DNA from 3 places in the uncultured Sphaerotilus sp. genome. Region 2 is predicted to be linked to each of the others. Evidence: predicted binding sites of a transcription regulator. Region 2 holds the regulator's gene; each other region holds the start of a gene.
What was found. The regulator FNR, encoded in region 2, switches genes on or off when oxygen is low (the NO sensors DNR and NnrR bind a similar motif). The targets are predictions, from matches to a motif close to TTGATNNNNATCAA.
Positions count from the first base shown of each region.

Region 1: AABN02_RS10050 (hemerythrin domain-containing protein) is a predicted target of FNR. The motif match lies at 6,501-6,514, and genes of this name have one in related genera.
Region 3: AABN02_RS04045 (TraR/DksA C4-type zinc finger protein) is a predicted target of FNR. The motif match lies at 1,778-1,791, and genes of this name have one in related genera.

Region 1 is NZ_CAWURG010000024.1:42,723-53,261, forward strand. It holds gene AABN02_RS10020 (DNA topoisomerase III) at 1-919, opposite strand, end outside; gene AABN02_RS10025 (SET domain-containing protein-lysine N-methyltransferase) at 1,060-1,557, shown strand; gene AABN02_RS10030 (biotin--[acetyl-CoA-carboxylase] ligase) at 1,607-2,395, shown strand; gene AABN02_RS10035 (hypothetical protein) at 2,389-3,174, shown strand; gene gap (type I glyceraldehyde-3-phosphate dehydrogenase) at 3,253-4,254, opposite strand; gene tkt (transketolase) at 4,367-6,418, opposite strand; gene AABN02_RS10050 (hemerythrin domain-containing protein) at 6,585-7,181, shown strand; gene AABN02_RS10055 (nucleotidyltransferase family protein) at 7,249-7,959, shown strand; gene glyQ (glycine--tRNA ligase subunit alpha) at 8,023-8,952, shown strand; gene AABN02_RS10065 (AIPR family protein) at 8,967-10,539, shown strand, end outside.
Region 2 is NZ_CAWURG010000005.1:21,902-32,440, reverse strand. It holds gene clpA (ATP-dependent Clp protease ATP-binding subunit ClpA) at 1-404, opposite strand, end outside; gene clpS (ATP-dependent Clp protease adapter ClpS) at 401-748, opposite strand; gene AABN02_RS02055 (cold shock domain-containing protein) at 958-1,215, shown strand; gene icd (NADP-dependent isocitrate dehydrogenase) at 1,291-2,544, opposite strand; gene AABN02_RS02045 (sulfite exporter TauE/SafE family protein) at 2,607-3,329, opposite strand; gene hemN (oxygen-independent coproporphyrinogen III oxidase) at 3,349-4,812, opposite strand; gene fnr (fumarate/nitrate reduction transcriptional regulator Fnr) at 4,919-5,656, shown strand; gene AABN02_RS02030 (hypothetical protein) at 5,697-6,035, opposite strand; gene AABN02_RS02025 (hypothetical protein) at 6,032-6,271, opposite strand; gene ccoG (cytochrome c oxidase accessory protein CcoG) at 6,305-7,741, opposite strand; gene ccoP (cytochrome-c oxidase, cbb3-type subunit III) at 7,785-8,714, opposite strand; gene AABN02_RS02010 (cbb3-type cytochrome c oxidase subunit 3) at 8,707-8,889, opposite strand; gene ccoO (cytochrome-c oxidase, cbb3-type subunit II) at 8,902-9,534, opposite strand; gene ccoN (cytochrome-c oxidase, cbb3-type subunit I) at 9,551-10,539, opposite strand, start outside.
Region 3 is NZ_CAWURG010000011.1:6,466-15,025, reverse strand. It holds gene AABN02_RS04055 (hypothetical protein) at 1-140, shown strand, start outside; gene AABN02_RS04050 (3-deoxy-7-phosphoheptulonate synthase) at 186-1,310, opposite strand; gene AABN02_RS04045 (TraR/DksA C4-type zinc finger protein) at 1,338-1,718, opposite strand; gene AABN02_RS04040 (Lrp/AsnC family transcriptional regulator) at 1,850-2,269, shown strand; gene AABN02_RS04035 (ornithine cyclodeaminase) at 2,283-3,368, opposite strand; gene AABN02_RS04030 (M20 aminoacylase family protein) at 3,518-4,708, shown strand; gene AABN02_RS04025 (hypothetical protein) at 4,736-4,945, shown strand; gene AABN02_RS04020 (indolepyruvate ferredoxin oxidoreductase family protein) at 4,964-8,557, opposite strand.

The sequences.
Region 1 (10,539 bases), on a different contig from region 2:
CCTCGCGCTGCAGCGTGGTCAGGTCGTAGAGCAAGGGGCTGGCCTGCGTGCTCGGCTTGGCTTCCTCGCGCACGGTGCCGGACTTGCCGCGCACCGCGTCGGCGATGGCCTTGGCCTCGTCGGCGTTCCACAGGCGGTCGCTGCGGCGCTCGGCGTCGTCGTCCTTCTTGAATTTCGGGTCGAACCACTTGCCTTCGTAGACGCCGGCATCTGCACCGAAATCGGCACGAACTTCCCAGTAATCGCGTGCCACGTGCTTGCGGATCTTCTCCTCGCGCTCGACCATGATCGACAGCGTGGGCGTCTGCACCCGCCCGACCGTGGTCAGGAAGAAGCCGCCGTCGCGCGAGTTGAACGCGGTCATGGCGCGGGTGCCGTTGATGCCGATCAGCCAGTCGGCTTCGCTGCGGCTGCGAGCGGCGTCGGCCAGACCGCGCATGTCGGCCTCGCTGCGCAGCTTGCCGAAGCCGTCGCGGATGGCCTGCGGCGTCATGCTCTGCAGCCACAGGCGCTGCACGGGCTTCGTGCCGACCTTGGCACCCAGCGCGTACTGCTCGATCAGCCGGAAGATCAGCTCGCCCTCGCGCCCCGCGTCACAGGCGTTGACCAGGTCGGTGATGTCCTTGCGCTTGACCAGCTTGACGACCGCGCTCAGGCGGCTCTTGGCCTTGTCGATGGGCGCCAGATCGAAATGCGGCGGCACCACCGGCAGGTTGGCGAAGCTCCACTTGCCACGCTTGACGTCGAATTCCTCCGGCGCCTTGATCTCCACCAGGTGGCCGACGGCGGAGGTGACCACGTAACGGTCGTTCTCGAAGTGGTCGTCGTGCTTCTCGAACTTGCCGCACACCGGGGTCAGCGCGCGGACGATGTCCTGCGCGACGGAAGGCTTCTCGGCGATGACGAGAGATTTGCTCATGATGTTCGAACTCTGCAGAACGCTGCTCATGCACCCGACACGGCGTCAGGGTGCTCCCTACAATCCAAGGCTATACGCGTGCACGCACACACACGGGCACGCACACGCTCACACCCCAATCTAACCAATCTCGCACTGCCATGTCTGCACCGCTGCCAGATTCGACCGCGCCCAGCCCGACACCGTCACCCGGACAGCGCCGTCTGCAGGTGCGCCGCTCCGGGGTCCACGGCAAGGGTGTCTATGCACAGGTACCGCTGCGAGCGGGCGAAATCATCATCGAATACAAGGGCGAAGTCATCCCGTGGGACGAGGCCCTGCGCCGCCACCCGCACGATCCGTCCGACCCGAACCATACCTTCTACTTCCACATCGATGACACGCATGTGATCGACGGCGGCGTGCGCGGCAATTCGGCACGCTGGATCAACCACGCCTGCGCACCGAACTGCGAAACCGAGGACGACAACGGCCGCATCTTCATCAAGGCCCTGCGCGACATCGCTCCCGGAGAGGAGCTGTTCTTCGACTACCGATTGGTGATCGATGAACGCTACACCGCGAAACTGAAGAAAGCTTACGCGTGTCGCTGCGGTGCAGCAGACTGCCGGGGTACGATGCTCGGCCCCAAGCGCTGAACCAGCGCCCCTTCGCCCCCCGCCCCGCCCTACCACCACGACCACCACCATGCTGCACTGGGACGCCGAAACGCTCTGGCAAGACCTGGAACCGCAGGCCCCCGGCCTGAGCGTCGAGGTGCTGGCCGAGACCGGCTCCACCAACACGCTGCTGCTCGATCGCGGTCGCCAGGGCCTGGACGCGCCCTGCCTGCTCGTCGCCGAACGCCAGTCCGCCGGTCGCGGTCGCCTGGGCCGCGTCTGGTGGTCGCAAGCGGGCCAGGCGCTGACCTTCTCGCTCGGCCTGAAGCTGGCCCCGGCCGACTGGAGCGGGCTGTCGCTGGCGGTCGGTCTCGCGCTGGCCGAGGCCCTGGGCGAACACATCGGCCTGAAGTGGCCCAACGACCTGTGGCTGCGCGGCGACGACCGCAAGCTCGGCGGCATCCTGATCGAGGTTGCGCCGCTGGCGGAACCCGGCCTGCGCCCCGGCGAGCGCTGGGTCGTGATCGGCGTCGGCCTGAACATGGCCCCACTGCCCGAGACTCCGCAGGACCCCGACACCTTCCGCACCGGCTACGCCTGCCTGCAGGAGTTCGAGCCGGCGCTGACCGCCCCGCAGGTGCTGCACCGGGTGGCCGGGCCGCTGCTGCGCGCGGTGCTGGCCTTCGAATCCGATGGCCTGTCAACCCTGCACGCCCGCTATGCCGCGCGGGACGTGCTGACCGGACGCAGCGTGCAGGCCGGCGCCCTCACCGGCCTCGCCTGCGGCCTGTCCGCAGACGGCTCGCTGCAGGTGCGCGATGCCCTCGGCGCCCTCCACACCCTCCACAGCGGCGAAGTGAGCGTGCGTCCATGCTGAGAGCGCTGGTCGTGATCCTGATGCTGGCCAATCTGGCTTTCTACGGCTGGACGCAGGGCTGGCTGACCGACGTGCTCGGCCTGTCGCCCGACGGTGACCGCGAGCCGCAGCGCCTGAGCGCCCAGATCGATCCGGCGGCACTGCGGGTCGTGCCGCCCCGTGGTCTGGCCTCCAGCGCGGCGGCGCCGGCCTCGGCGGTGCCCGAGCCACCGCCGGTGACGAGCCAGGTGCCCGCACCCGAGGCCTCCGAGCCACCCGCCCCGGCCAGCGCCGCCGCAGACATGGCCACGGCGCCTGTCCCCACGCCCGCACCGGCGCCACCCGTCTGTCTCGAAGCCGGCCCCTTCACGCCGGTCGAATGGCGGACGGCCGAGCGCGCGCTGCGCAACACGCTGGGCGAAGGCCCGTGGCAGCTCATCACCCGCGAGAAGCCGGGCAACTGGATGGTCTACGTCGGCCCCTACAAGAGCCGCGTCATCATGGACAAGCGCGCCGAGCAGCTGCGCAAGCTGGAGATCGCCTTCGAGGAGGCCCACGACCTGCCGGACGAGTACATCCCCGGCTTCATCTTCGGCCGCCACGGTGTCGAGGCCGATGCCCGCGCCCTGCAGACCCGCCTGACGGCGCAGAAGGTCAAGTACGTGCGCGTGGTGCCGCTGGTCAAGCCGACGACGCTGCACACCGTGCGCATCCAGAAAGCCGACGCGGACATCCAGGACCGCGTCGCCGCCCTCAAGCCGCGGCTGAGCGGGCACCTGTTCGAGACCTGCAAGCGCTGAGTTTCGCGGCGCAGTGCCCATGAAAAAAGGCTCCTCGCGGAGCCTTTCTGCATCAGCGGACCCGCAGGTCCTGTCTGATCACTTGGCGATGACGCGCGCCATTTCCAGGCACTTGTTCGAGTAGCCCCACTCGTTGTCGTACCAGGACACCACCTTCACGAAGGTGCTGTCCAGGGCCAGACCGGCTTCGGCGTCGAACACCGAGGTGCACGGCTCGCCACGGAAGTCGGTCGCGACGACCTTGTCTTCGGTGTAGCCCAGCACGCCCTTCATGGCGCCTTCGCTGGCGGCCTTCATGGCGGCGCAGATCTCGGCGTAGGTGGCCGGCTTGTCCAGTTCGACCGTCAGGTCCACGACCGAGACGTCCGACGTCGGCACGCGGAAGGCCATGCCGGTCAGCTTCTTGTTCAGCTCGGGGATCACCACGCCGACGGCCTTGGCAGCACCCGTGCTCGACGGGATGATGTTTTCCAGGATGCCGCGGCCGCCGCGCCAGTCCTTGTTGCTCGGGCCGTCCACGGTCTTCTGCGTGGCAGTGGCGGCGTGCACGGTGGTCATCAGGCCGCGCTTGATGCCCCAGGTGTCGTTCAGCACCTTGGCGACCGGCGCCAGGCAGTTCGTCGTGCAGGACGCATTGGAGATGATGGCCTGGCCGGCGTAGGTCTTGTCGTTCACGCCGTAGACGAACATCGGGGTGTCGTCCTTCGACGGCGCCGACAGGATCACCTTCTTGGCGCCAGCCTTCAGGTGGGCTTCGGCGGTTTCCTTGGTCAGGAACAGGCCGGTGGACTCGATGACGATGTCGGCGCCGACGTCGCCCCAGGCCAACTCGGCCGGATTCTTGACCGCGGTCAGGCGGATCTTCTTGCCGTTGACGACCAGGTTGGTGCCGTCGACCGAGACTTCACCCTTGAAGCGGCCGTGGACCGAGTCGTACTTGAGCATGTACGCCAGGTAGTCCGGCTCCAGCAGGTCGTTGATGCCGACGATTTCGATGTCGTCAGCAAAGTTCTGCACCGCAGCGCGGAACACCATGCGACCGATGCGGCCGAAGCCGTTGATGCCAATCTTGATGGTCATGGGAAAACTCCAGTGGGAATGGGAAACCTGAAAACCTGGGAACCGGGGAAGCTGAGCCCTGAAAAAGCCCGCGAAAACCCGAGCAAATCACCCGAGTTTCGCGCGTCCGGCCTTATTCGCCGAGGACTTTGCGCACGGTGGCGACGACGTTCTCCGTCGTGAAGCCGAAATGCTTGAACAGGACACCGGCCGGGGCCGACTCGCCGTAGGTGTCGATGCCGATGACCGCTGCGCAGCCGTACTTCCACCAGAAGTCGGTCACGCCCATCTCGACGGCGATGCGCGGCACCTTGCGCGGCAGGACGTCGGACTTGTACTCGACGCTCTGGCGGTCGAACACGGTCGTGCTGGGCATGCTGACCACGCGGACCGCGATCTTGTCCTTGGCGAGTTCCGCCTGCGCGGCCAGCGCCAGCTGCACTTCGGAGCCGGTGGCCACGATCACGGCGTCCGGCTTCTTGCCCTTCTTGAAGCCGACGTCGCTCGGCTCGGACAGCACGTAGGCGCCCTTGGTGATCGCGTCGGCGCTGGCCTTCGGGGCGTAGGGCAGGTTCTGGCGCGACAGCAGCAGCGCGCTCGGGCGGTTGCGGTTGGCCAGGGCCATCGTCCACGCCACGGTGGTCTCGCAGGTGTCGGCCGGACGCCAGACATCCAGGCCCGGGATCAGGCGCAGGCTGGCGGCGTGCTCGATCGACTGGTGGGTCGGGCCGTCTTCGCCCAGACCGATGGAGTCGTGGGTGAAGACGTGGACCACGCGCAGCTTCATCAGCGCGGCCATGCGGATGGCGTTGCGGCTGTAGTCGCTGAAGGTCAGGAAGGTGCCGCCGTAGGGGATGTAGCCGCCGTGCAGCGCGATGCCGTTCATGATCGCGGCCATGCCGAACTCGCGCACGCCGTAGTTGATGTGGCGGCCGAGCTGGCCTTCGGCGTTGCGCACCGGGGCGCCTGCCGCATCGAAGCGCAGCGCGGGCGTGCTCTTCGTGTTGGTCAGGTTCGAGCCGGTCAGGTCGGCCGAGCCACCCAGCATCTCGGGCAGCTGCGCGGTGAAGTGCTCCAGCGCGAGCTGGCTGGCCTTGCGGCTGGCGACGGTCTCGGCCTTGTCATGGGCATCGCCGACCGCGTCGACCGCGATCTCGGCGAACGCATCCGGCAGGTCGCCGATCATGCGGCGCTCGAACTCGACCGCCTGCGTCGGGCAGGCACGCACATAGGCTTCGAAGCGCTCGTCCCACTCGGCTTGCGCCGCGGCACCAGCGGCGCGGCAATCCCACGCGGCAGCGATGTCGGCGGGGATGGTGAAGGGCTCGGCCGACCAGCCCAGCGCTTCGCGGGTCAGCGCGATCTCGGCGGCACCGAGCGGCTCGCCGTGGGCCTTGGAGGTGTTGGCGCGGTTCGGCGAGCCCTTGCCGATGTGGGTCTTGCAGACGATCAGCGTCGGCTTGTCGGTGCTGAGCTTGGCCTGGGCGATGGCGGCGTCCACGGCGTCGATGTCATGGCCATTGACGGCGTCGATGACGTTCCAGCCGTAGGCGGCGAAGCGCTGCGGCGTGTTGTCGATGAACCAGGGGGCGACCTGGCCGTCGATCGAGATGCCGTTGTCGTCGTACAGCGCGATCAGCTTGTTCAGCTTCCAGGCGCCGGCCAGCGCGCAGGCTTCGTGGCTGATGCCCTCCATCAGGCAGCCGTCGCCCAGGAAGGCGTAGGTGCGGTGGTCGACGATGGTGTGGCCGTCGATGTTGAACTCGGCCGCCAGCAGCTTCTCGGCCAGCGCCATGCCGACGGCGTTGGTGATGCCTTGGCCGAGCGGACCGGTCGTCGTCTCGATGCCAGGCGTCACGCCGACTTCCGGGTGGCCCGGCGTCTTGCTGTGCATCTGGCGGAAGGCCTTCAGGTCGTCCAGCGACAGCGCGTAGCCCGTCAGGTGCAGCAGCGCGTAGACCAGCATCGAGCCGTGGCCGTTCGACAGCACGAAGCGGTCGCGGTCGGCCCACTGCGGGTTGGCCGGGTTGTGCTTGAGGTGACGCTTCCACAGCGCCACACCGATGTCGGCCATGCCCATCGGGGCGCCGGGGTGGCCGGAGTTGGCTTGTTGCACGGCGTCCATGGCCAGTGCGCGGATGGCGTTGGCCATCGAGGAAGAAAGGGAAACAGGTGTGGCGGCCATGGACACAAGCAGAGTAGGTGTGGTCGGGAGGGCGAATCGAGGATTTTAAACGGCAGCGCCAGACAGCCCGCTGAATCATCCCTTGACTCCCGTCAACCCGGCCGGGCGCGAAGCTGCGACGCTGCCGGAACGGGCCGACACGGCCACCGCCCAGGAGTTGCTTCCCATGTCCACGCTGCCCACCCCGACCGCCATCCGCATCATCCGCGAGGAGCACCAGGCGCTCGGCGCCATGCTCAGCTCGCTGCACCTCTTGCTGCGCCAGCACCGCCAGGACGGCACGCCCGTGCGCTTCGACGTGCTGCGCGCAATGCTGTTCTACATCGACGAATTCCCCGAGCGGCTGCACCACCGCAAGGAGACCGACCTGCTGTTCCCGCTGATCCGCCAACGCAGCGACAGCGCCGCCGAGATCCTCGACAAGCTCGACCGCGACCACGGCGCCGGCGAACGGGCGATCCGCGATCTGGAGCACACGCTGCTGTCCTGGGAGATGCTGGGCGAGAGCCGCCGCGACGGGTTCGAGCAGGCGGCGGAGCGCTACCTGTCGTTCTACCTGAAGCACATGCAGCTCGAAGAGGAGATCGTGCTGCCGCTGGCGCAGCAGGTGCTGGAGCCGGCGGACTGGGCTGTGCTCGACGAGGCCTTCAGCGACAACCGCGACCCGCTGACCGGCCACCCGCCGTCGGCGGAATACGAACAGCTCTTCAGCCGCATCGTGCGCACCGCGCCGGCCCCCATCGGGCTGGGGGGCGCGGCCTGACAGACAGCGCGGCAACCCCGCGGGCGCAGGCCCCGGACGCCGCAGCGGGCTCTACACTCCGGAGCCCGTGAATACCTCCACCCCCCCCTCCCTGCCGCCGCGCGCCATCGTGCTCGCCGCGGGCCGTGGCGAGCGCATGCGCCCGCTGACCGACACCACGCCGAAGCCGCTGCTGCCGGTCTTCGGACGGCCGCTGATCGAGTGGCACCTGCTGGCGCTCGCCCGCGGCGGCGTGCGCGAGGTCGTTGTCAACACCGCGTGGCTCGAAGACCGCTTCCCCGCCGTACTCGGCGACGGATCGCGCTTCGGTCTGGCCATCCGCTATTCGCACGAAGGCCGCGACTTCGGCGGCGCGCTGGAAACCGCCGGCGGCATCGCCACCGTGCAGGACTGGCTCTGCGCCGACGGCCGCGACGCCTTCTGGGTCGTCTCGGGCGACATCTGGGCGCCGGACTTCCGCTTCGACCAGGCCCGTGTGGACGACTTCCTCGCCAGCGGCCAGGACGCCCGGCTCTGGGTCGTGCCGAACCCGCCCTACCACCTGCGTGGCGACTTCGACCTCGCCGGCAAACGGGTCACCTATGCCAACTTCGCGCTGATGCGGCCGACGCTCTGCGCGGGGCTGCCCGCCGGCCGGCGCGCAGCCCTCGGGCCGCTGCTGATCGACGGCGTCGCGGCGGGCCGGATCGGGCTGGAAGCGGGTGTCGGACGCTGGGAAAACGTCGGCACGCCGGCGCAGCTGGCCGCACTGCAGGACCAGCCCCACCCTGGCGCCTAGAATTCACGCCAAACAAGTCCAAGCCCTCCACGCCCTCCCTCGTCCTCCAAGCTGCCCACCACCATGCTGACCTTCCAGCAAATCATTCTTCGCCTTCAGGAATACTGGGACGCCCAGGGTTGTGCGCTGCTGCAGCCCTACGACATGGAAGTCGGCGCCGGCACCAGCCACACCGCCACCTTCCTGCGCGCCCTCGGCCCCGAGCCCTGGAAGGCCGCCTATGTCCAGCCGAGCCGCCGCCCCAAGGACGGTCGCTACGGCGAGAACCCGAACCGCCTGCAGCACTACTACCAGTACCAGGTCGTGCTCAAGCCCGCGCCGGCCAACATCCTGGAGCTGTACCTCGGCTCGCTGGAAGCACTCGGCTTCGACCTGAAGAAGAACGACATCCGCTTCGTCGAGGACGACTGGGAGAACCCCACGCTCGGCGCCTGGGGCCTGGGCTGGGAAGTCTGGCTGAACGGCATGGAAGTGACGCAGTTCACCTACTTCCAGCAGGTCGGCGGCATCGACTGCAAGCCCATCACCGGCGAGATCACCTACGGGCTGGAGCGGCTGGCGATGTACCTGCAGGGCGTCGAGAACGTCTACGACCTCGTCTACGCCAAGGGCACCAACGGCGCGGCCGACCTGAAGTACGGCGACGTGTTCCACCAGAACGAGGTCGAACAAAGTACCTACAACTTCGAGCACAGCAACGTCGAGTTCCTGCTGCACGCCTTCGGCGCGCACGAAGGCAACGCGCAGCACCTGATGGCGCAGCAGCTCGCCCTGCCCGCCTACGAGCAGGTGCTCAAGGCCGCGCACACCTTCAACCTGCTGGACGCCCGCGGTGCCATCTCGGTGACCGAGCGCGCCGCCTACATCGGCCGCATCCGCAACCTCGCCCGCGCCGTGGCCGCCGCCTACCTCGATAGCCGCAAGCGCCTGGGCTTCCCGATGGCACCCAAGGCCTGGGCGGACGAGATCCTGACCAAGCTCACGCCAGCCTGAAAATCAACACTGGCATGAACCTCAACGCATCCATCATTGACCAGCGTGTCAACAAACTGGCCACCGAGCAGCGCCAATCGCTGCAGGAGTGCTTGGGCACGCTGTCCGATGAGAAGGCTGTGTCGGCCGCCTTCGTGCTGCTGGTCATGCAAATGCTGCTTGATCTTGATCTGGATGAGGGATTGGACGCACTGACGGAAGGTGGCAACGATTTCGGTGTTGACGGCATTCATGTCGGCCCGGAGCAGGATGGGGAATTCTTGGTCACCTTGTTCCAAGGGAAATACAAGCGCAAGCTGGAAGGCCAAGCCAATTTCCCGGAAGACGGCGTCCAGAAAGCCTTGACTGCTGCACGCTACCTGTTCGATCCAGCGTCGGCGATCACACTCAACAAACGCCTTGCCGTTCGTGTGGAAGATATCCGCTCCCGTGTCCGGGATGGATTGCTCCCCCGTGTCAGGGTCATCCTCTGCAACAACGGCCAGCGGTGGACCGACCTTGCACAAGCCCATCTCCAGCGCGCCGATCTGGGTGATCAGGTCACCCTGGAACATGTTAACCATGACACACTGGTGGGCATCATGCAGTCCACCAAACCCGTCAATGAAACCCTGCGTCTGTCAGGGAAAGCATTGGTCGAGGATTTCGATTTCAGCCGCGTTCTGGTCGGAAAGATTGGATTGATGGAACTGGCGGCCTTGGTGCAGCGCCACGGAGAAAAACTGCTCGAACGCAATATCCGGCGTTACCTCGGACTGAGTGGCAATCGGGTCAACGAAGGCATCCGCGCCACCTTGCTTGATCCTGCAGAGCGCGGCCATTTTTATTTCTACAACAATGGCATCACGCTGACTTGCTCGAAGTTTTCCTATAATGCCTTGCAAGGGACAGATTATCAGGTGCGGGTCGAAGGTCTGCAGATCATCAACGGCGGGCAGACCTCCAACACGATCGCGCGGGTTCTGGCTGACCTCGATCTGGCAAGCCAGGACCACCTCGACCAAGCGTTCGTGCTGCTGCGACTGTACGAATTGCAAGACGAACGCACCGACTTCGTCAGCAAGGTCACCTATGCGACCAACAGCCAGAATCCAGTCGATCTGCGTGACCTGCGTGCCAATGATGCGGTGCAGCGCCGCCTCGACCTCTCGGTTGCCGAACTGGGGTACACCTATCGGCGCAAACGAACCGATGGCCCGACACGCCCGGAGGACATCACCAGCAGTGTCGCCGCCGAAGCAGTGCTGGCAGTCTGGCGAAAGCTTCCCCATCAGGCGAAGTTTTTAGCCCGCGAACACTTTGGCAAGTTGTACGACCGTATTTTTTCGACGAAACTTTCAGGCGCGCAGTTGGTGATCGCCGTGCTGGTCTATCGCGTGGCAGAAAACCGCCGTAAAAGACCCGCGCCAGACGCACCCGATTTCATCGCATATGCGTCCTGTTTTCTTGCCATGCGTTCAGCTCAATATCTGCTGCGAGACCTGGGCCTAGAAAATCCGGAGCAAATCACGCACCAGAATTTCAGTCAGGCGAAGTCAATGCTGCTGGAGAAAGGTGAACGCTACGCCGATTTTGCCCAGAAGGACA
Region 2 (10,539 bases):
ACGTCCAGACGGGTCACGCCCTGCTGGTGCAGGTAGTAGACCGCGTGCGAATCCTTCTCGCCGAAGATCGCCACCAGCACATTGGCGCCGGTGACTTCCTTCTTGCCGTTGCCCGTGGACTGCACGTGCATGATCGCCCGCTGGATCACGCGCTGGAACCCGAGCGTGGGCTGCGTGTCCACCTCGTCGGAGCCGCCCACCGTGGGCGTGTTCTCCTTGATGAACTGCGTCAGGCTCTTGCGCAGATCTTCGAGGTTGGCTGCACAGGCGCGCAGGACTTCGGACGCCGAAGGGTTGTCCAGCAGGGCGAGCAGCAGGTGCTCGACCGTGATGAACTCATGCCGCTGCTGGCGCGCCTCGACAAACGCCATGTGCAGACTGACTTCCAACTCTTGCGCAATCATGCGACCTCCATAACGCACTGGAGCGGGTGTGCCGCTCGTCGTGCCGCTGCCAGAACCAATTCGACCTTTGTCGCTGCGACATCACGGGTATACACCCCGCAGACCGCCCTTCCCTCATGGTGGATCTTCAGCATGATGAGGGTGGCGGCGTCGATGCCGTGATGGAAGTGCTCTTGCAGCACCATGACCACGAACTCCATCGGTGTGTAATCGTCGTTGAGCATCACGACTTGATAGGCGCGTGGTGGTTCAACTCTCTGTTGCTGGCGTTCTTCGACGACAGCGCCCTGACCGTCGGCAGGCGGGGTGGGGGATTTCGGAATTTCCGGCGTGTTGCTGGCCATGGATGCATTCTATCGGTCGCTCGGACTCCGCGTGCCGCCGGGGTCAAGCCGGTGCGGATCGAAAGGGTTCCACGTGGATGCGTGCGCCCCCAACAGCATCACGACAAAGGCCGTGACAGCGCCCTCGGATTCTTGACAGCTTTTCTAACGATCCCCAGAATCTTGACAAAATTATTGGGATTTTCGTTGGGAAACTGGAGAACAAAACGATGGCTATTGGCATGGTCAAATGGTTTAACGATGTGAAGGGTTTCGGATTCATCGAACCCGAAGGCGGAGGGGAAGACGTGTTCGCACATTTTTCGGCCATCCAGATGGACGGATTCCGCACCCTCAAGCAAGGCTCGCAGGTGCGCTACGAACTGGTCGACGGCCCCAAGGGCAAGCTCGCGCAGAACATCTGCGCGGTGCAGCCCGACTCACCACGGACGGCGCCCCAGGCTCAAGCCGACAACGCCGACGCCTGAGATACCCCCGAACGCCCATGAAAAAAGCCCGCGCAAGCGGGCTTTTTGCTTCGAACCACCCGCAATGCAGGCGTTTCACATGTGGTCGATCATCACCTGACCGAAGCCCGAGCACGACACCTGGGTCGCGTCGTCCATCAGGCGGGCGAAGTCGTAGGTGACCTTGCGGGAAGCGATGGACCGCTCCATCGACGCCAGGATCAGATCCGCCGCCTCGGTCCAGCCCATGTGGCGCAGCATCATCTCGGCCGACAGGATCTCGGAGCCGGGGTTGACGTAGTCCTTGCCGGCGTACTTCGGCGCGGTGCCGTGGGTCGCCTCGAAGCAGGCCACCGAGTCCGACAGGTTGGCGCCCGGGGCGATGCCGATGCCGCCGACCTGCGCGGCCAGCGCGTCGGAGATGTAGTCGCCGTTGAGGTTCAGCGTGGCGATCACCGAGTACTCGGACGGGCGCAGCAGGATCTGCTGCAGGAAGGCATCGGCGATCGAGTCCTTGACGGTGATGTCCTTGCCCGTCTTCGGATTCCTGAACTTGCACCACGGGCCGCCATCGATCGGCTCGGCGCCGAACTCCTTCTGCGCCAGCGCGTAGGCCCAGTCCCGGAAGCCCCCTTCGGTGTACTTCATGATGTTGCCCTTGTGCACGATGGTGACGCTGGGCTTGTCGTTGTCGACGGCGTACTGCAGCGCCTTGCGCATCAGGCGCTCGGTGCCTTCCCGCGAGACCGGCTTGATGCCGATGCCCGAGGTGTTCGGGAAACGGATCTTGGTGACGCCCATCTCGTCCTGCAGGAACTTGATCAGCTTCTTCGCCTTGTCCGACTCGGCCGCGTACTCGATGCCGGCGTAGATGTCTTCCGAGTTCTCGCGGAAGATGACCATGTCGATCTTGTGCGGCTCCTTCACCGGCGAGGGCACGCCCTTGAAGTACTGCACCGGGCGCAGGCAGACGTAGAGGTCGAGTTCCTGGCGCAGCGCGACGTTCAGCGAACGGATGCCGCCGCCGACTGGCGTGGTCAGCGGGCCCTTGATCGAGACCACGTACTCGCGCAGCACTTCCAGCGTCTCGGCCGGCAGCCACACGTCCGGACCGTAGACGCGGGTGGCTTTCTCACCGGCGTAGATTTCCATCCAGTGGATCTTGCGCTCGCCGCCATAGGCCTTGGCGACCGCGGCATCCACCACCTTGATCATCACCGGGGTGATGTCGAAGCCGGTGCCGTCGCCTTCGATGAACGGGATGATCGGCTGGTTCGGGACGTTCAGCGAGAAGTCCGCGTTGACGGTGATCTTCTGTCCGTCGGCAGGCACCGTGATGTGCTCGTACATGGTTCTGTCTCCGTGATGCGGTGGGTGAACTTGTTCTGTTCGGGGTCGAAAATGATTCTATGTCAGGCACACCAGGCGGCCAGGGTATCGGTCCAGAGCGCATGCCCGAACGACCAGCCCACCAGCACCACGATGGTCGCGCCCGCCATGCGCAGCGACAGCGACGCCGGCGACACCCCGCCACGGCCCCCCGCGGAACGCAGCGCAGCCGGCACCCAGCGCAGCCAGAGCGCCGGACCCACGACCAGACCCAGCGCACTCGTGGTCGCAAAGACGGCCATCACGGTGGCGCCCTCGAGCGGCGTGGACGCCACCGACGCCATCAGCAGCGCCGCGTGCAGCAGGCCGCAAGGCAAGGCGGGCCAGAGCAGGCCCCAGGCGGCGGCCTGCACTTCGCCCGGCATCCGGATGCGGGCTGTGCCATCGGGCAATGCGGGACGGCCACGCTGCTCCAGCCAGGCGGCCAGACTCTCGGGCAGCGCGCCTTTCAGCAGCATCCACAGCCCCAGCAGCAGCAGGAAGACCTGGAGCCCGGTCCAGACCGGCCGCAACCAGCCCGCCGACGTGCCCAACCAGCGCAAGCCGCCCACGAACGCAGCGGCCAGCGCCCCTGCCACGGCATACGCCACCAGCCGCCCCACCAGCATGCCGGCCACGGCGCGCGCCGGCCGATCCGGCTTGCAGCGCCGCGCCACGGCCGCACAGCCCGCACCGCACATCGCCGCGCAATGCGGTGTGCCGGCCAAGCCCATCAATGCCGCGGTCAGCAGCAACGCACCTGTCATCCGATTGCCTCGATCCGCCTCAGATCACCTTGGAAAACCGCTCCCGGCTGCGGTCGGCCCGCAGGTGCCGGTCGAACACCATCGCCACCGAGCGCACGAAGTACCAACCCAGCGGCGTGACCTCCAGCCCGTCCTCGTGGAGCGTGACGAGGCCGTCGCGCGCCAGGTCCTGCAGCGATTCCAGTTCCGGCGCGAAGTACTGCCGCACGTCGATCAGGTGCGCCAGCGCCACCGATTCGTAGCTCAGCCGCCCGTGGCACATGATGGACATGATCACCGCCCGCCGCACCAGATCATCGCGCGTCAGCGCCAGCCCGCGCACCACCGGCAGCGCATCGCCCTTGAGCAGGTCGTAGTACTCATCCAGCGTCTTGGCGTTCTGGCTGTAGGTGGCCCCCACCCGCGAGATGGCCGACACCCCCAGGCCGATCAGGTCACAGTCCGGCTGGGTGCTGTAGCCCTGGAAATTGCGGTGCAGCCGCCCCTGGCGCTTGGCCTGCGCGAGCGCGTCCTCGGGCAGCGCGAAGTGGTCCATGCCGATGTACTGGTAGCCATGGCTGACAAAACCGGCCAGCGCCTGCGCCAGCATCCCGACCCGGTCCGCCCCGCTGGGCAGCTCGGCGTTCACGATGCGCCGCTGCGGCTTGAAGCGCGTCGGCAGGTGGGCGTAGCCGTACATCGCGATGCGGTCCGGCCGCAGCAGCGCGACCTGGCGCACCGTGCGCTCGAAACTCTCGGGCGTCTGGCGCGGCAGGCCGTAGATCAGGTCGACGTTGATCGACTCGAAGCCCAGCTCCCGCGCGTCGCGCATCAGCGCCTCGACCTGCGCATGCGGCTGCACCCGGTGGACAGCCTGCTGCACCGCCGGGTCGAAGTCCTGCACGCCGAAGGAGACACGGTTGAAGCCGAGGTCTTTCAGCAGTGCCAGCCGGTCACGGGTGACGGTGCGCGGATCGATCTCGATGGAGTGCTCGCCCTGGGGCAGCAGCCGCACGCGGGAGGCAATCATGCCCACCACATGGCGGAGTTCGTCGTCATCCAGATAGGTCGGCGTGCCGCCGCCAAAGTGCAGCTGGGACACCTGCGGCGCTTCGCCGAGCGCCTGGCAGACCAGGTCCAGCTCGTGTTCCAGCGCCTTCAGGTAGGCGGCCACGCGGCTGTGGTCGCGCGTGACGATCTTGTTGCAGGCGCAGTAGTAGCAGACCGACTCGCAGAAAGGCACGTGCACATAGATCGACATCGGTGCGCCCGCACCGCCCACACCGCCCAGATCCCCCCGCTGCGCCAGCGCCTGCGCGCAATGTCCGGCGGTGAACGCCTCGACGAAGCGGTCCGCGGTGGGATAGGAGGTGTAGCGCGGCCCCGGCACATCCATGCGCGCCAGCAGGGCGTCGGTCAGTTCCGGCGCAGCCGCTGCCAGGCCCGGCACACCAGATTCGGCCGATGTGTCAGTGCGGCCACGGGAAAGTGTCGTATGTTCCATCCCACGCACTGTGCCGCCACGGCGCCCGCCAGCCTTGACGCAGCTCAAGTGTGCTGCACGGCGGATGCACAAGAATCAACCAAGCTTGATCAACCGGGTTTGCAACATGCACGAAACGTCTACCACTCCCCGCCTGGACGCCCTCAAGGTCGCCTGCTCGGCCTGCAACCTGCGCGAGTTGTGCCTGCCCGTGGGGCTGTCGGACGAGGAGCTGACCTCGCTGGACAACATGATCGGCACCCGCCGGGCCGTGCGCCGCGGTGAAAGCCTGTTCCACGCCGGCGAGACCTTCGCTGCGCTGTACGCGGTCCGCACCGGCTTCTTCAAGACCATCGTGTCCGCCTCGGACGGCCGCGAACAGGTCACGGGCTTCCAGATGGCCGGCGAGCTGCTCGGCCTGGACGGCATCAGCACCGACCGCCACTCCTGCGACGCCATCGCGCTGGAAGACTCGCAGGTCTGCATGATTCCCTATGGCCAGCTGGAGACGCTCTCGCGCGAATTCACGCTGCTGCAGCACCAGTTCCACAAGATCATGAGCCGCGAGATCGTGCGCGACCACGGCGTGATGCTGCTGCTCGGGAGCATGCGGGCGGAGGAGCGTCTGGCGGCCTTCCTGCTGAACCTGACCCAGCGGCTGCAAGCGCGGGGCTTTTCCGCCTCTGCACTGGTGCTGCGCATGACCCGCGAGGAAATCGGCAGCTACCTGGGCCTGAAGCTTGAAACGGTCAGCCGCACCTTCTCGAAGTTCCAGGACGACGGTCTGCTGGAAGTCAAGCAGCGCGACATCCGCATCCTCGACCAGGCAGCCCTGCAACAGGTCGTCAACGCGGCCAACTGCTGAGCGCTGAACAGCCCGTCCCGGACCGCCGCCCGGCGCTCCTTCAGGAACGGGCGCCGCCTGTTCGGTCCGGCTCGGCCAGCATCATCTGCGTGAGGGCACTGCCCAGCGCGACCGCCACCCAGAAGGCAAAGAAGCCCAAGGTGTAGACCAGCATGCGGTTGGCCTCCAGCACCGGTCCGTCCGGCCAGTGCAGCGCGCCAGGGTCGACCAGCGAAAACACCAGCACTTCAAGCACGCCCGCCATCAGGAACGCGGGCCACACCACTGCTGCAAGACGGCGCATCGGCCCCGACATCGGCGGCACCACATCCGCTGGCTCACCCGCCTCGAACCGCTCGACCTCGTCGTCTGCGATCGGTAGCGGCTTGGCGGGATTCACTTGACGCCCCCGGTGGCGGCATGGTTGCGACCTTGCATGGCCGGCAGGTGCGCGGCGCCGGACCGGGCCGAGGACGCCGTGTCCAGCACCGGATCGGGATTCTGGATCGCCAGCGCGAGGGTGATGAAGCTGGCCACGACGACGATCAGCGGACCGCCAATCACCAGCCACACCATCTTGTATTTCCACCAGGGCATCGTGTCCTTGCCGAAGGGGGTCGTGTCGCTTGTCGTCATGCAGGAACTCCTGGATCAATTCAGTCGGATGGGTCAGCGGGGCACGATGAAGGTCGATTTTTCCCGGACGACCGCCGGTGCAGCCTGGTCGTCCAGCCGCTCGACATCGAAGTGGATCTCGTGCGAGCCCGGGCCGGCCTGGGCCGCGGCCTCGAAACTGGCCTGCACCGACACCGTCACCCACTGGGCCTCTGCCGGCCCAACCTCGATCTTGGCATTCTGGTCCACCTTCAGGCCCGGCAGACCGCTGGCGGTGATGCGGAAGCGCTGCGTCTGCTCGGTGGCGTTCATGATCTGCAGACGGTAGACATTCTCGATGTTGCCCTCGTCGACGATGCGGGCCAGCGATGCCCGGTCGCGCACCACATCGACCCGGAACGGATCCCGCAGCCACAGGCTGGCGCCCACGGCACCGACGATCAGCACCAGGATCGCCGTGTAGATCAGCACCCTGGGTCGGAAGGCGCGGCGCCACATCTGGGCCCGCGTGAGGTGCTGCTGCAGGCTGTGCTGCGTGGCGTAGCGGATCAGGCCGGGCGCGTAGCCCATCTTGTCCATGATGTTGTCGCAGGCGTCGATACAGGCCGAGCAGCCGATGCACTCGTACTGCAGGCCGTCGCGGATGTCGATGCCGGTCGGGCAGACCTGCACGCACACGCCGCAGTCCACACAGTCGCCCAGGCCCTTGGACTTGGGATCGACCTTCTTGCCACGCGCGCCACGCGGGTCACCGCGTTCGGCGTCGTAGCTGATGATGAGCGTGTCCTTGTCGAACATGGCGCTCTGGAAGCGCGCGTAGGGGCACATGTACTTGCACACCTGCTCGCGCATGAAACCGGCATTGCCGTAAGTGGCGAACGCATAGAACAGCACCCAGAACCACTCCCACGGACCCAGGCCCAGCGAGAGCACCGAGGCGCCGAGCGAGCGGATCGGGGTGAAGTAGCCGACGAAGGTGAAGCCGGTCCACAGTGCGAACAGGATCCATACCAGCTGCTTGCCACCCTTGCGCAGGATCTTGTCGCCGTTCCAGGGCGCAGCGTCCAGTCGCATGCGCTGGGCGCGGTCGCCCTCGAAACGGTGTTCAAACCACAGGAAGATCTCGGTGTAGACCGTCTGCGGACAGGCATAGCCGCACCACAGCCGCCCTGCCACCGCCGTGAACAGGAACAGCGCGTACGCCGAGATGATCAGCAGACCCGTCAGGTAAATGAAGTCCTGTGGGTAGAGCACCAGCCCGCCGATGTAGAACCGACGGGTGAGCAAGTCGAACAGCACCGCCTGGCGGTCGTTCCACTGCAGCCACGGCGTGGCGTAGAACACGATCTGGGTGATCCAGACCAGCGCCCAGCGCCAGTTGGAGAAGAAGCCCTGCACCGCACGCGGGTAGATCTTCTTGGTCTTCTGGTACAGGGAGACCGTTTTCGCGGCCTCCTGTGCAGTCGTCGGGGTGTCGGTGCGGCTTTCCATGGCCAATTTTCGGACGGATGCCGACGCTAGACCTTGATCCTGGTCACTGCGGAGCGACCAGCGCCGTCTGCTTGTCGCCCTTGTTGGACAGGCTCCAGACATAGGCGGCCAGCACCTTGGTCTGCTCAGGCGACAGGCGCGTGGCGTGCTGCGGCATCACATTGGTCTTGCCACCGTTGATGATCGAGATCACCGCCGCTTCGCCCCAGCCATGCAGCCAGATCTTGTCGGTCAGGTTGGGCGCACCCATGGCCTGCAGACCCTTGCCATCAGCACCGTGGCACGCGGCACACGCACCGAACTTGCTCTTGCCGAGTTGCGCGGCAATCGCGTTGTGGGCACTGCCCGACAGGCTCAGCACGTAGTTGGCGACGTTCTTGACGTCCTCCGGTGTGCCGACCGCGGCGGCCATCGGCGGCATCATGCCCTGGCGGCCTTCGGCGATGGTCTTGGCGATGTAGTCCACGCCTGTGCCGCCGAGCCAATCCTTGTCCGTCAGGTTGGGGAAGCTCTTGCTGCCCCGCGCGTCCGAGCCGTGGCAACCGGCGCAGTTGTTGACGAACAGCCGCTCGCCGATGCCCATGGCCTGCTTGTCGGCCGCCAGCGCTTCCGGCGTCATGGCCATGAAACGCTCGTACAGCGGCGCCATGGCCTGACGCGCCTTGGCATGCTCGGCCTCCAGTTGGCCGGCCGAAGACCAGTTCAGCGTGCCCTTCGCGGTGCCCAGACCCGGGTAGAGCGCCAGGTAGATGGCCGCGAAGACGATGGTCAGGATGAACAGACCCATCCACCAGCGCGGCAGCGGGTTGTTCATCTCGCGCAGGTCGACGTCCCAGGTGTGGCCGGTCGAATTGTCGTCGGCCATCACGGTGCGCTTGCTGGCCACCGCGAGGATGAAGACGCAGAAGGCGAGCCCGCCCACGGTGATCGCGATCACGTACCACGACCAGAAGCTCGAAGTGAAGTCACTCATGGGTGCCTCCGTTGGATGCGTTGGATGTCTTGTTGTCGTCGTCCAGGAACGGAAGCGCGGCGGCCTCGTCGAACGCGGAACGGTTGCGGCTGGAATAGGCCCAGGCAGCAATGCCCAGGAACAGCAGGAAGAAGCCCACAGTCACGAAACTGCGCAGGTCATTGACGATGTCCATGGCCTGCCCCGCTCACTTGGCCACGGCCTTGCCTGCGGTGCCGAGCACCTGCAGGTAGGCGATGACGGCGTCCATCTCGGTCTTGCCCTTGACCTCGTCGGCGGCCTTGGCGATCTCGTCATCGCTGTAGGGCACGCCAACCTTGCGCAGCGCGGCCATGTTGGCGCCGATGCCAGCATTGGCCGTGGCGGTTTCCAGCCAAGGATAGGCGGGCATGTTGGACTCGGGCACCAGGTCACGCGGGTTGGTCAGGTGCACGCGGTGCCACTGGTCGCTGTACTTGCCGCCGACGCGGTGCAGGTCAGGGCCGGTGCGCTTCGAGCCCCACTGGAAGGGGTGGTCGTAGACGAACTCGCCGGCCTTGGAGGTGTCGCCGTAGCGCAGCGTCTCGGCGCGGAAGGGGCGGATCATCTGCGAGTGGCAGTTGTAGCAGCCCTCGCGCAGATAGATGTCCCGTCCGGCGAGCTGCAGCGCGGTGTAGGGCTTGAGGCCCTCGACCGGCTGGGTCGTGGAGGTCTGGAAGAACAGGGGGACGATCTCGACCAGGCCACCGAAGAGGATGGTGACCAGGGTCAGGACGATCATCAGGAAGTTGCTGGTCTCGATCTTCTCGTGACCAGACACGGGGCGGTTAGCGTTTGCCATGGTGTGTGGTTCCGGTTCAGGCGTGGGCGACGACAGCCGGGATGGCAACGGGTTCCATCTTGCCGACCTGGATGGTCTTCACCACGTTCCAGGCCATGATGAACATGCCCGACAGGTACATCACGCCGCCGCCGAGGCGGATGACGTAGAACGGATAGGTGGCCTTGACGCTCTCGACGAAGCTGTAGACCAGCGTGCCGTCCGGGTTCGTGGCGCGCCACATCAGGCCCTGCATCACGCCGGCAATCCACATCGCGGCGATGTACAGCACGATGCCGATGGTGGCGATCCAGAAGTGCAGCTCCATCGCGCGGATGCTGTACATCTGCTTGCGGCCGAACATGCGCGGGATCAGGTGGTACAGCGAGCCGATCGACACCAGACCGACCCAGCCGAGGGCGCCGGAGTGCACGTGGCCGACGGTCCAGTCGGTGTAGTGCGACAGCGCGTTCACGGTCTTGATGGACATCATCGGACCTTCGAAGGTCGACATGCCATAGAACGACAGCGAAACGATCAGGAACTTCAGGATCGGGTCGTCACGCAGTTTGTGCCACGCGCCCGACAGGGTCATGATGCCGTTGATCATGCCGCCCCAGCTCGGTGCGAGCAGGACCAGCGAGAAGATCATGCCGACCGACTGCGTCCAGTCCGGCAGCGCGGTGTAGTGCAGGTGGTGCGGACCCGCCCACATGTACGTGAAGATCAGCGCCCAGAAGTGGACGATCGACAGACGGTACGAGTAGACCGGGCGGCCAGCCTGCTTCGGGATGTAGTAATACATCATCCCCAGGAAGCCTGCGGTCAGGAAGAAGCCCACCGCGTTGTGGCCGTACCACCACTGCACCATCGCGTCCTGCACGCCAGCGTAGGCCGAGTAGGACTTGGTCAGGCTCACCGGGATGGCGGCCGAGTTGACGATGTGCAGCAGCGCCACGGCGATGATGAAGGCGCCGAAGAACCAGTTGCCCACATAGATGTGGCTGACCTTGCGGATGCCGACGG
Region 3 (8,560 bases), on a different contig from region 2:
CCGTTCCGCCGCGGCGGGCAAGGCGGATGACCCGACATGAACCCACCCCGTCATGCCCGCGAAGGCGGGCACCCATGCATGGAGAGGCCGGTCATGTGCTGGCGTGGGTCCTCGCGTTCGCGAGGATGACGAGAAGGTGATCGAGGGATAACGGGAAGGTGGCCGCGGGATGACGGCCGGGGCGATCAGGCGGCGCCACGCGCCCGCCGCGCCCGCACCGCCTCCGCCAGCCTCCGCAGCACCGGCTCCGTCTGCGCAAAACTGATGCACGCATCCGTGATCGACACCCCATGCCGCAGCGGCTCGCCCGGCCGCAGGTCCTGCCGGCCTTCCTCCAGATGGCTCTCGATCATCACGCCCGTGATGCGCCGCTCGCCGCCCGCGATCTGGCCCGCGATGTCCTCGGCGACCTCGATCTGGCGGCGGTGCTGCTTGCTGCTGTTGGCGTGGGACAGGTCGATCATCACCTGCTCGCGCAAGCCCGCGCCGCGCAGCATCGCGCACGCCGCTTCCACGTCCGCCGCGCTGTAGTTCGGCGCCTTGCCGCCGCGCAGGATGACGTGGCAGTCGGCGTTCCCCGTCGTCTCGAACACGGCGGCCACGCCCATCTTGGTCATGCCCATGAAGGCGTGCGGCGCGCTCGCGGCCAGGATCGCGTCGGTCGCCACGCGCACGCCTCCATCGGTCCCATTCTTGAAACCGACCGGGCAACTCAGGCCCGAGGCGAGCTGGCGGTGGCTCTGGCTCTCGGTGGTGCGCGCGCCGATCGCCCCCCACGAGATCAGCTCGGCGATGTACTGCGGGCTGAGCAGGTCGAGGAACTCGCTGCCCGCCGTCAGGCCCAGGCCGAGGATGTCGATCAGCAGCGCGCGGGCACGCTCCAGCCCCTCGTTGATGGCGAAGCTACCGTCCAGGTGCGGGTCGTTGATGTAGCCCTTCCAGCCGACCGTCGTGCGCGGCTTCTCGAAGTACACGCGCATCACGGTGACCAGCTCGCCGCGCAGCTCGTCCGCGAGCGGCTTCAGGCGCGCGGCGTATTCCATCGCCTGCGCATGGTCGTGGATCGAGCACGGCCCGACGACGACCACCAGCCGGTCATCGCGGCCGTGCAGCACGTCGGCGATCTCGCCGCGCACCTGCTCCACCAGCGCCTGCGCCGGCTCGCTCACCGGCAGCCGCTCGTGCAGCAGCGCGGGGGTGATCAGCGGGCGCACGGCGTCGATGCGGGTGTCGTCGGTGCGGGTGGTGTCGCGGGTGGAGCGGCGGGAGCCGGTCTCGCGGTCGTGGAGGGGGGTGTCGATCGTGCTCATGGCGCGATTGTCGCGCCGCTCATGATCTCACCGGTTCGCACCTTCCGCGACCTGCTCGCACGCCAGACAGCGCAGCGCCTGCGGCATGACCTCCAGGCGCGCCAGCGGGATGTCCGCGCTGCAGTCGAGGCAGACGCCATAGGTGCCGTGGTCCATGCGCTGCAGCGCCAGCCCGATGTCGGCCAGCTCCTGGCGCTCGTGGTCGGTGAAGACGAGGTCGATCTCGCGGTCGGAGTCGCGGGCGGGGGCATCGTCGCCGTCCTGGAGCAGCACCTCGCGGGCGTGCTGGACACGGGTGCCGCCGTCGGTGTGCAGGGCTTGCGAGGCCAGCAGGGCTTCCTGCCGCTGCATCAGGGCGGTGCGCAGGGCGGCGCGGCGGGGCAGGTCGAACTTCTGGGCGGTGGTCATGGTCTTCTCCAGACACAGGGGGAACCGGAACATCGTGGCACCCGCAGGGTCGGTCTGGCTTGACTGGCGTCAACCAGCGCCCCGGCATGACCCGACTGGCCGCCACCGCCCGCCGCAGGCACACTGCCGCGATGGACGACACCGACCGCCACCTGATCTCGCTGCTGCGCCAGGACGCGCGGCTGACCGTCGCCGCGCTGGCCACCAGGCTCGGCGTCTCGCGCGGCACCGTCACCAACCGGCTGCGCAAGCTCGAAGACGAGCAGGTGATCGTCGGCTACACGCTGCGCCTGCGCCCGGATGCCGAGCCGGACCAGATCCGCGCCTGGATGGGCGTGCTGGTCGAGGGCAACCAGACCCGCGAGGTCATCGCCAACCTGCTGGGCGAGCCGGGGGTGCAGGCCCTGCACGACACCAACGGCCGCTGGGACCTGCTGGCCGAGCTGCGCGCCGATTCGATGGCCGAGCTGTCGCGGGTGCTGGAGCGGGTGCGGCTGATCAAGGGGATCCGCACGACGGAGACGAGCATCCTGCTGGCGAGCTACCGCTGAGTCTGTCTGCGCGTCAGGCGGCGATCCGCAGCGCGTCCACCGGCGCCCGCAGCAGCCCGAACAGGTCCTTCGGATCCACCGCCTGCGGCACCAGATCGATCTCCCGGCCCAGGCCGAGCGCCCGCGCCGTGTCGTGCACGAAGCACAGTGCGGCGTAGTCCTCCAGCGCGAAGCCGACCGAGTCGAACACTGTCACCTGCTCGGCCGAGGTGCGCCCCGGTGCCTGTCCGGCGAGCACCTGCCAGAACTCGGTCACGGGGAAGTCCGCGGGCATCTGCTGCACGTCGCCCTCGATGCGGCTTTGCGGCGCGTATTCGACGAATACCGGGCCGCAGCGCAGCACGTCGGCGTGCAGTTCGGTCTTGCCGGGGCAGTCGCCGCCGACGGCGTTCAGGTGCATGCCCGGCGCGATCAGGTCCGGCGTCAGGATGGTGGCGTTGGTCTTGTCCGCGGTCACCGTGGTGACGATGTCGGCACCCTGCACGGCCTCGCGGATGCTGGCGCAGACCGTCACCGACAGGCCCTGTCCGTCGAGGTTCGCGGCGAGGTTCGCGGCCAGCTTGGCCGTGGCGGCGGGATCGGTGTCGAACAGGCGCAGCTCGCGGATGCCGACGAGGTCGCGGAAGGCGATCGCCTGGAACTCGCTCTGCGCGCCGTTGCCGATCAGCGCCATCACGCGGCTGCCCGGGCGGGCCAGGTGGCGCGCGGCAGTGGCAGACATGGCGGCGGTGCGGATCGCGGTGGTCAGCGTCAGCTCGGACAGCAGCCGCGGCACGCCGGTGGCGACATCGGCCAGCACGCCGAAGGCCATCACGGTGGGCAGGCCGGCGCGGGTGTTCTTGGGGTGGCCGTTGACGTACTTGAAGGTGAAATGCTCGGCGTCGGCGATCGGCATCAGCTCGATCACGCCGTCAGCGGAATGGCAGGCCAGGCGCGCACGCTTGTCGAAGTCGTTCCAGCGCAGGAAGGCGGCTTCGATGCGCTCGGCCACGCCCGCGATGCAGGCGGGCAGGCCGACACGCTGGACGAGCCGGACCATGTCCTCGACGCCGACGTACAGGGTGGGGGACAAGGTAGATGCTGTGATGGTGGTGTCCATGGACGTCTCCGGAAGTGCTGGGCTTGGGTAGAGTCTCCCGAAGGTCGGCGTCAGGCGGAAGCGCATGAACTGCCGCGTTTCGCTGCCAACCCTGCCGAAATGACAGTCTCCACTGCCACATTGCTGCACCACCCCACAGGACCATGCCCATGACCACGCACCCCATGCTCACCGCACTGCAGGCGCAGGCCAGTGAGTTCATCGCGCTGCGCCGCGACCTGCACCGCCACCCCGAACTCGGCCTGTCCGAACACCGCACGGCGCAACTCGTCGCCGAGCGGCTCGAAGCCTGGGGCTACACCGTGCACCGCGGACTGGCGACCACAGGCGTCGTCGGCCAGCTGAAGCGCGGCAATGGCCCGCGCCGGCTCGGCCTGCGCGCCGACATGGACGCGCTGCCGATCCAGGAAACCAGCGGCAAGCCGTGGGCCAGCGCGCACGACGGCGTCATGCACGCCTGCGGCCACGATGGCCACACGGCGATGCTGCTCGCCGCGGCGCACCACCTCGCGCACCACGTCGATTTCTCCGGCACGCTGAACCTGATCTTCCAGCCCGCCGAGGAATACCCCGGCGGCGCAAAGCTGATGATCGAGCAGGGCCTGTTCGCGCGCTTCCCCTGCGACGCCGTCTTCGCGATGCACAACATGCCCGGCATCCCGCAGGGCCGGCTCGTGCTGCGCGACGGCGCGGCGCTGGCCTCCAGCGACGACGTGACGATCACGCTGCACGCCACCGGCGGCCACGGCGCGGCGCCGCAGCTCGCCACCGACCCGGTCGTCGCCGCAGCCAGTCTGGTGATGGCGCTGCAGACCGTCGTATCGCGCAATGTCGATCCGCAGCAGATGGCGGTGGTCACCGTCGGCGCGCTGCACGCCGGCCGCGCCAGCAACGTGATCCCGGACCGGGCAACGCTGGAGCTGAGCGTGCGCTCGCTCGACCCAGGCGTGCGCGACCTGCTGGAGCGGCGCATCCGCGCGCTGGCGGTGGCGCAGGCGGAGAGCTTCGGCGTGCGCGCCGAGGTGGACTACAAGCGCGACTACCCGGTGCTGGTCAACACCCTGGCCGAGACCGACTTCGCCCGCCGCGTGGCGCTGGAGCTGCTCGGCCCGGACCACGTCACGCTGAACGGCCCCGCGCTCAACGGCAGCGAGGACTTCGCCGTGATGCTGGAACACTGCCCCGGCAGCTACCTGCTGATCGGCAACGGCGACGGGGAGGGCGGCTGCATGGTCCACAACCCTGGCTACGATTTCCACGACGACAACGTCGGGGTCGGCGCGGCGTACTGGGCACTGCTGGCAGAGCGGTTTCTGGTCGACGCCGCCCCCGGCCTTTGAGCCATCCACCAACTCCCTCACCCCACCATGCGCCTTCCCATACTCGCACTCTGCGCCCTGACCCTGCTGACCGCCTGCAGCACCGACCAGTTCTGGAACATCGGCCAGGCCTGGCAACGCGACCACTGCATGAAGCTGCAGGACCATCAGGACCGCTCGCGCTGTCTGGCCGACATGACCCGGTCGCGCGAAGACTATGACCGGCAGGCGGAGGGGCTGCGGCGGGCGAAGCCGTAGTGCACCAGACGTGCTCACTCAGAGCGTCTCGACCCGGATCCCCTTGAACTGCCCGGCCACCGGCACGCCCGTCCCCGCAGGCGGCGGATAGGCCACAGGATCGAAGCGGTGCAGCAGCTCCGCCTCCCGCACCTGCGCCAGCGCGAGGTTGGCGAGTTTCACGTGGCCGAAGCCGCGCACCGTGTGCGGCACGCTGGAGATCTGCATGGCCAGCGCACGCCGCCGGGGGGAGGCGTCCACCGCCAGCGCGGCGAGCAGCTCGCGCACGCGGGCCTCGTAGCGCCCGATCAGTGCGCGCTCCGTGCGGCGCTCGTCGGTGCGGCCGAACGGGTCGAGCGCGGTGCCGCGCAGCGCCTTGCCCTTGGCGAGCCAGCGCATCGCCGGCAGCAGCCACGCGCCGAGCCGCAGCTTGCGCGGCGGCTGACCGTCCTTCGGGCGGGCGAGCAGCGGCGGGGCCATGTGGAATTCGAGCTGGAAGTCACCTTCGAACTGGGCATCGAGGCTGCGGCGGAAGGTGGGGTCGGTGTAGAGCCGGGCGACTTCGTACTCGTCCTTGTACGCCATCAGCCGCAGCATTTGCGTCGCCACCGCGCGGGTCAGCGGCCGGTCGGCGCCGTCCGGCAGACCCGCTTCCACCACACCCACCTCATCCACCAGCGCCCGCCACCGCTGCGCCCACGCGGCGTCCTGATACGCCGTCAGGTGCGTCATGCCGCGGGCGATCAGGGCGTCCAGCGGCTCGACCGCAGGCGCGTCCTCCGCCGGCTCGTCCAGCAGCGCCCGGCACGCCGTCGGGTCCGCCGCCGCCAGCCGCCCGAGCGCGAAGGCGTTCTGGTTGTTCTCCACCGCCACGCCGTTCAGCGCGATCGCCCGCTGCATCGCCGCCAGGCTGACCGGCACCAGCCCCGCCTGCCACGCGAAGCCGAGCGCCACGATGTTCGACACGATCGCGTCGCCGAGGAAGTCCTCCGCCAGCCGCTGTGCATCGAGCGTGCGCACCTGCCCGGCGCCGGCGGCGTGCTCGATCTTCTGCAGCAGCAGCGGCGCCTTCAGGCTCGCGTCCGGGTTGCGCAGCGACTCGGCCACCGGCGTCTCGTGCGTGTTCGCCAGCACGCGGGTGCGGCCGTGGCGCACGGTCTGTAGCGCGTCGGCGGACGCGCCCACCACGAGGTCACAGGCCAGCAGCGCGTCCGCCTGCTGCGCGTCGATGCGCACCTGATGCAGCCGCTCCGGCCGGTCCGCCAGCCGCACGAAGCTCAGCACCGCGCCGCCCTTCTGCGCGAAGCCCATGAAGTCGAGCACGCTGGCGGCCTTGCCTTCGAGGTGCGCGGCCATCGCGATCAGCGCGCCGACCGTGACCACGCCCGTGCCGCCGACGCCGGTGACGAGCAGGTCGTAGGGCGCCGTCCAGACATGCGCGGCGGGCAGCGGCAGCGCGTCGATGCGGCGGCGGAACGGGCTGTCCGCACCCGCGGCGCCGACCAGCGCGCCGACGTGTTTTTTCAGCCGCCCGCCGACCACGCCGACAAAGCTCGGGCAGAAACCCTTGGCGCAGGAATAGTCCTTGTTGCAGCTCGACTGGTCGATGCGCCGCTTGCGGCCGAACGGCGTTTCCTCGGGCAGCACGGCGACGCAGTTCGATTGCACCGTGCAGTCGCCGCAGCCCTCGCACACCGACTGGTGGATGAACAAGCGCTTCGGCGGATCGACCAGCTCCTTCTTCTTGCGCCGCCGCCGCTTTTCCGCCGCGCAGGTCTGCTCGTAGATCAGCACCGTGACGCCGGGCACTTCGCGCAGGCGGCGCTGCACGGCGTCGAGTTCGCTGCGGTCATGGAAGGTGGTGCCGGGCGGGAACTGGGCGTGCTGGCCGTCGTACTTGCGGATGTCGTCGCTGAGGACCACGACCTGCCGCACGCCCTCGGCCTCGACCTGCCGCGCGATGCGGTCCACGCTGGTGACGCCGTCCACCGGCTGGCCGCCGGTCATCGCAACCGCGTCGTTGAACAGGATCTTGTAGGTCAACGTCGCTTTGGCTGCCACCGCCTGCCGGATCGCGAGGTAGCCGGAGTGGTAGTAGGTGCCGTCGCCGAGGTTCTGGAAGACGTGCGGCTCGCGGGTGAACATCGCGTGCGAGACCCAGTCCACGCCCTCGCCGCCCATCTGGATCAGGCCCTCGGTGTCGCGGTTCATCCACGTCGCCATGAAGTGGCAGCCGATGCCCGCCTGGGCGCGCGAGCCGTCGGGCACCTTGGTGGACGTGTTGTGCGGACAGCCGGCGCAGAAATACGGCGCCCGCCGCACGCCGTCCGCGTCGTTGTGCAGCAGCGCCGGCAGCGTGAAATCGACGACGAGGTGCCGCCGGTCCAGCGCCGGAAACCGCGCCGCCACCCAAGCGGCCACCAGCGCGATCAGCCGCGACGGCCGCAGCTCGCCGAGCGCCGACACCAGCGGCTGGCCGGCCGCGTCGCGCTTGCCGAGCAGGGTGGGGCGCTGGTCGGCGGGGGCGTTGTAGAACAGCTCGCGCAACTGCGTCTCCACCACCGGCCCCTTTTCCTCGATGACGAGGATCTCGCGCAGCCCGGCCGCGAAGTCGGTCAGCCGCGTCGGCTCCACGGGGAACGTCAGCCCCACCTTGTAGAGCCGCAGACCGGCCGCGGCGAGGTCGTCCGGCGACAGGTCGAGCCGGCGGAAGACCTCCATCAGGTCGACGTGCGCCTTGCCCGCGGTGACGATGCCGAACGTGGCGCGCTCGGACGCGATCACCGTGCGGTCGATCGGGTTGACGCGGGCGAAGGCGCGCACCGCGTCGAGCTTGGCGTGCAGCCGCGCCTCGATGGTCAGCGAGGGCAGGTCGGGCCAGCGGTAGTGCAGCCCGTCGGCGGGGGGTGTGTAGCCGGTGCGGGTGCGCACGGTGTCGGCGTCGTGCCAGGCGGACACGCGCTGCGCAAGTGGGTCGAGGTCGACGGTGGTGCCGCTTTCGACCACCTCCGACAGCGCCGTGAACCCGACCCACGCGCCCGAGAACCGCGACAGCGCCCAACCGTAGAGCCCGAACTCCAGCATCTCCGCCGCCGTCGCGGGCGACACGGTCGGCACGCTCCACGCCTGGAACGCCTGGTCGCTCTGGTGCGGCGTCGAGGACGAGACGCAGCCGTGGTCATCGCCCGCGACGACCAGCACGCCGCCGTGCGGGGAGGAGCCGTAGGCGTTGCCGTGCTTGAGCGCGTCGCCCGCGCGGTCCACGCCCGGCCCCTTGCCATACCAGAGCGCGAACACGCCTTCGACCGTGCGCTGCGGGTCGGATTCGACGCGCTGCGTGCCGAGCACGGCGGTGGCGGCCAGTTCTTCGTTGATCGCGGGCAGGAAGCGGATGCCGAGTTCGTCGAGCCGCGGCTGCGCCTTCCACACCTGCTGGTCGACCATGCCGAGCGGGGAGCCACGGTAGCCGCTGATGAAGCCGGCGGTGTGCAGGCCGCGCTGCGTGTCGAGCGCTTGCTGCATCGCCATCAGGCGGATCAGCGCCTGCGTGCCGGTGAGGAAGACCGTACCCGCCGTGGCCCACAGGTTGTCGGACAGGCGGTAGTCGGTGCGCAGGGCTGGGGCGGTGTTCATGCC